DNA from 2 places in the Dokdonella sp. GW821-FHT11D02 genome. Region 1 is predicted to be linked to the other one. Evidence: riboswitches for the same ligand, from Rfam matches in the RefSeq annotation. Region 1 holds a riboswitch; the other holds the start of a gene.
The links. A riboswitch is a leader RNA that binds a small molecule or an ion and turns the genes downstream of it on or off. The one in region 1 is predicted to bind cobalamin.
Positions count from the first base shown of each region.

Region 2: it holds a riboswitch for cobalamin, as region 1 does, so the genes downstream of both, AC3QL3_RS10865 (ribonucleoside-diphosphate reductase subunit alpha) here and metE (5-methyltetrahydropteroyltriglutamate--homocysteine S-methyltransferase) in region 1, are expected to answer to the same signal.

Region 1 is NZ_CM179520.1:2,398,060-2,400,255, reverse strand. It holds gene AC3QL3_RS10045 (acetate/propionate family kinase) at 1-312, shown strand, start outside; cobalamin riboswitch at 354-585, shown strand; gene metE (5-methyltetrahydropteroyltriglutamate--homocysteine S-methyltransferase) at 794-2,196, shown strand, end outside.
Region 2 is NZ_CM179520.1:2,563,120-2,565,315, reverse strand. It holds gene AC3QL3_RS10870 (Ig-like domain-containing protein) at 1-591, opposite strand, end outside; cobalamin riboswitch at 849-1,053, shown strand; gene AC3QL3_RS10865 (ribonucleoside-diphosphate reductase subunit alpha) at 1,263-2,196, shown strand, end outside.

The sequences.
Region 1 (2,196 bases):
GAAGACGAACGCGTGCGCCTCGCGCTCGCGCTGTACGTGCGCCGCATCGTGCGCGAGATCGGCGCGCTCGCCGCCGTGCTCGGCGGGCTCGACCTGCTCGTCTTCAGCGCCGGCATCGGCGAGCACAACGCGACCTTGCGCGCGCGCATCTGCGGCGAACTCGGCTGGCTCGGCATCGCGCTCGACGGCGAACGCAATGCGCGCCACGCCGGCACCATCTCGACCGACACCAGCAGCATCCTCGTCGCGGTCGAACCGACCAACGAGGAGTGGATCGCCGCGCAGTGCGCCGCCGCGGTCTGCGCCGGCTGAGCGCGGCAGGGCCGCACTCTTGACGGCATCTCGCGAGATGCGTACGGTGCGCACGCCAATGGTTTTATCTTTCTATTCGAATAGAGAGATGGATTAAAAGGGAAGCCGGTGCGGTCGCAAGACCAATTCCGGCGCTGCCCCGCAGCGGTGTGTGGAAACGACCTTCGCCAACAGCACTGGCCCGACCGGGCCGGGAAGCGGCGGACAGTAGGCGGAACGCGTCAGCGTTCCTCGTCCACGAGCCCGAAGACCTGCCTTGGCCGGAGAGAGATCTCCGTCTGACCTGGAGCTTCCGCGGGGAAGCGGCCGGAACGTTCGCGCGGGCGCTCGCTCGCGTGCTGCGTCCCTGCGCGCCCTCCACGCCGTTCCGGATCGCCCGCGGGGGCGAAGGTCGCTGGCGTGACGGCGTGCCTCGCAAGAGCGCTGCCGGCGCGCGGTTCCTTCGTTCCTCACTGCCCATCACGCATGAGGAAACGCATCCATGACACTCGTTAGCAATCTCGGCTTCCCGCGCATCGGCGCGAAGCGCGAACTGAAATCGGCGCTGGAAGAATATTGGCGCGGCGAACTCGCCGCACCGCAACTGCTGGAAACCGCCGCCGAGCTGCGCCATCGCCACTGGCGCCTGCAACGCGAAGCCGGCACCGACCTGGTGCCGTGCAACGACTTCTCGCTGTACGACCACGTGCTCGACACCGCCTTTCTGTTCGACGCCATTCCCGATCGCTACCGCGCGCTGGCCGACCGCGATCCCTTGGCCGGCTACTTCGCGCTCGCGCGCGGCGTGCAGACCGACGGCTTCGATCTGCCCGCGCTCGAAATGACCAAGTGGTTCGACACCAACTACCACTATCTCGTGCCCGAGCTGCACGCCGCACAATCGTTCCGCCTGCGCGGCGACAAGCCGATCGCCGAATACCTGGAAGCCAAACAGCTCGGCCTCGAGGCGCGGCCGGTGTTGCTCGGTCCGGTCAGCTTCCTGCTCTTGTCCAAGACCACCGACGGCAGCGACCGCCTGCACTTGCTCGACCGCCTGTTGCCGGTCTACGCCGAGCTGCTGGCGCGCCTGAAAGCGGCCGGTGCGAGCTGGGTACAGATCGACGAGCCCTGCCTCGTGCTCGACCAGGACGCCGACGACCACGCCGCGTATCGGCATGCGTATGCCGCGCTGGCCGCCGTCGAGCGTCCGCAGCTGATGCTGACGACCTATTTCGGCGCGCTCGGCGACAACCTCGACCTCGCGATGGAACTGCCGGTCGACGGCCTGCACGTCGATCTGGTGCGCGCGCCGCAGCAGATCGACAGCGTGCTCGCAAGCCTGCCGGCCGAGCGCGCGCTGTCGATCGGCGTCGTCGACGGCCGCAACGTCTGGCGCGCCGACCTCGACCGCGCGCTCGAACTCGTGCGTCACGTGGCCGAGCGCGTCGGTGCCGAGCGCCTGCAGCTGGCGCCGTCGTGCTCCTTGCTGCACGTGCCGGTCGACAGCAAGCTCGAAACCGAGCTGCCGGCGAACCTGGTCGCCTGGCTCGCCTTCGCGCGACAGAAGCTGGACGAGTTGCGTGTGTTGGCCGATGCGCTCAAAGGCGCGTTCTACACCGCCTCCACACTCGAACTCGCGCGCGAGCGGCTGCAAGCGCGGCGCAGCTCGAACAAAGTGCACAAGCCGCAGGTCGCCGCACGCGTGGCCGCGCTCGACGCGGCGCAGACGCGCCGGCAGTCGCCCTACGCCGCTCGACGCGATGCGCAAGACGCCTGGCTCGACCTGCCGCTGTTCCCGACCACCACGATCGGCTCGTTTCCGCAGACCAAGGACGTGCGTCAGGCGCGTGCGAAGAACCGCTCCGGCAAACTCTCCGACGCCGACTACGACGCCTTCCTCGCCGC
Region 2 (2,196 bases), 170 kb from region 1:
GCGGATGCGCAGAATGCCGGCGTAGCCGTTGCGCAAGCGATCCTTGACCAACTCGGTGACGTCAAAGCTGTAGTAGCCGCGCTGCGTGATGCGCAAGGTCTGTGTTGGAGCGTCGGCGTCGGCGGCGAGCGCGGTACCGGCCACCGTCTGGGTACAGACAGCGGGTGCCGATTCGTCGGCGAAGCAGTCGACGCCCGGCGTGTAGGCGCCGTCGATCGCGAGATAGCCCGGTTGCTCGACGGTGTCGACGAACAGCACCAGTCGCGCTCGGAACACTTTTTCCGGCGTCAGCGTGTAGGTTTCGCTGCCGATCGTGGCTGCCCCGTCGGCGATGGTGAGTTTCGACAAGACCCCGTTCGGTAGCGTGTCGAGCGAGAATTTCAACTCGGCGTAGGCGTCTTCGCCGACCAGCAGGTTTTCATCGAATGGCCGGCCGGCGCCTGCGGCGCCGGTATCGCGCGAGGTGTCGGCGATCAGCGGGGCGTGGATCCACATCGGGCCGCTGCCACCGCAGCCGGTCAGCAGCAGTCCGAGGACTCCGAGCAGCCACCAACCGCCTGTTACCGAGCCCTTCGTCGCATTGGTCGCCACGGCTGCCTTTCCCCTGATCCGCTTGAAGAGGGTTCGCAGCTACTGGATTGCGGCTGAGAACGATCCCTCGATGGCAGGAACGCGCAAAGTGGCGACGCCGCGGATCATGGGCGGGCGGCGGAATGCCGGGTCGGCTGAAGGCCGAATCGTGACGCCGCCGCCGCTCGACATTCGGCTGCTGCGCAGCACGCGCCGCAGGCCTGCAAAAGCGCCGTCTCGAACTCGAAGATTTTCATTGCTTCGACTGCGCGTATCGAATATCTTGTGTCCATTGCGGTAGCCCAGCCCAAGATGCTGGGTTCAAGGGAATCCGGTGCGAATCCGGAACTGCCCCGCAGCGGTGATCGGGAACGACCGACGCAGCACGCACTGAGCGAAGGCTTGGGAAGCGGCGTCCATTAGGTGAGGAGAGGCTTCCTCGCGCCCGAGAGTCCGAATACCTGCCGCAATCGTCGCGCTTGCGCGGCGTCTGGCTTCAGGCCCTCGCGGGACGGGCTGGCCGAGAACCGTCGACGTTCCTCTTGGAGCGACGGTCCTTCGACCTTTCGTTCCGCCGGGACTGAATTCGCTCGCGGGAGCGAAGGCCGGCGGATCGCGGAATCGTGTCTCACGCCGTGCGTCGCCGTGCCTTTCTCCTTAGCGAGTTCGATCGCTCGTAAAGGAGTACACGCATGACCACCTCTGAAATTGCCGCCGCCCCGATCGCTTCCCCTGCCGACGCGCCTGCGGCGCAACAACAGCCCGGCTTCAAGCTGACCGCGCCGCACGCGGGACCGGTCGCGATGCAGGTGACCAAACGTTCGGGCGCGCAAGAACCGGTCGACCTCAACAAAATCGTGCGCGCGGTCACGCGCTGCTGCGAAGGTTTGGCCGACGTCGACGCGATGCGCGTCGCGCTAAAGACCATCAGCGGACTTTACGACGGCGCCACCACGCGCGAACTCGACGAGTTGTCGATCCGCACCGCGGCTTCGTTCATCGCCGAGGAGCCGGAATACTCCAAGGCGGCCGCGCGTCTGCTCGCCGGCTACATCGACAAGGAAGTGCAGGGTCTGGGCGTGTACTCGTTTTCGCAGTCGATCCGGCTCGGCTTCGACGCCGGGCTGATCAACGAGCGCGTACTCAACTTCGTCGAAGCCAACGCGCGCAAGCTCAACGACGCCATCGACGCGCGTCATACGCTGCGCTTCGAATACTTCGGCCTGCGCACCTTGTACGACCGCTACCTGCTCAAGCACCCGAGCAAACGCCAGGTGATCGAGACGCCGCAGCATTTCTGGCTGCGCGTGGCCTGCGCGCTGAGCGAGAACGTGCCTGAAGCGATCGAGCTGTACCAGCAGTTCGGCGCGCTCGACTACGTTCCCAGCTCGCCGACCCTGTTCAACGCCGGCACGCGCCACGAGCAGCTGTCGAGCTGCTTCCTGCTCGATTCGCCGGAAGATTCGCTCGAAGCGATCTACGACAAGTACCGCGACGTCGCGTTGCTGTCGAAATTTTCAGGCGGCATCGGTCTGGCCTGGCATCGCGTGCGCTCGGAAGGCTCGCTGATCCGTTCCACCAACGGTCTCAGCAACGGCATCGTGCCGTGGCTGAAGACGCTCGATT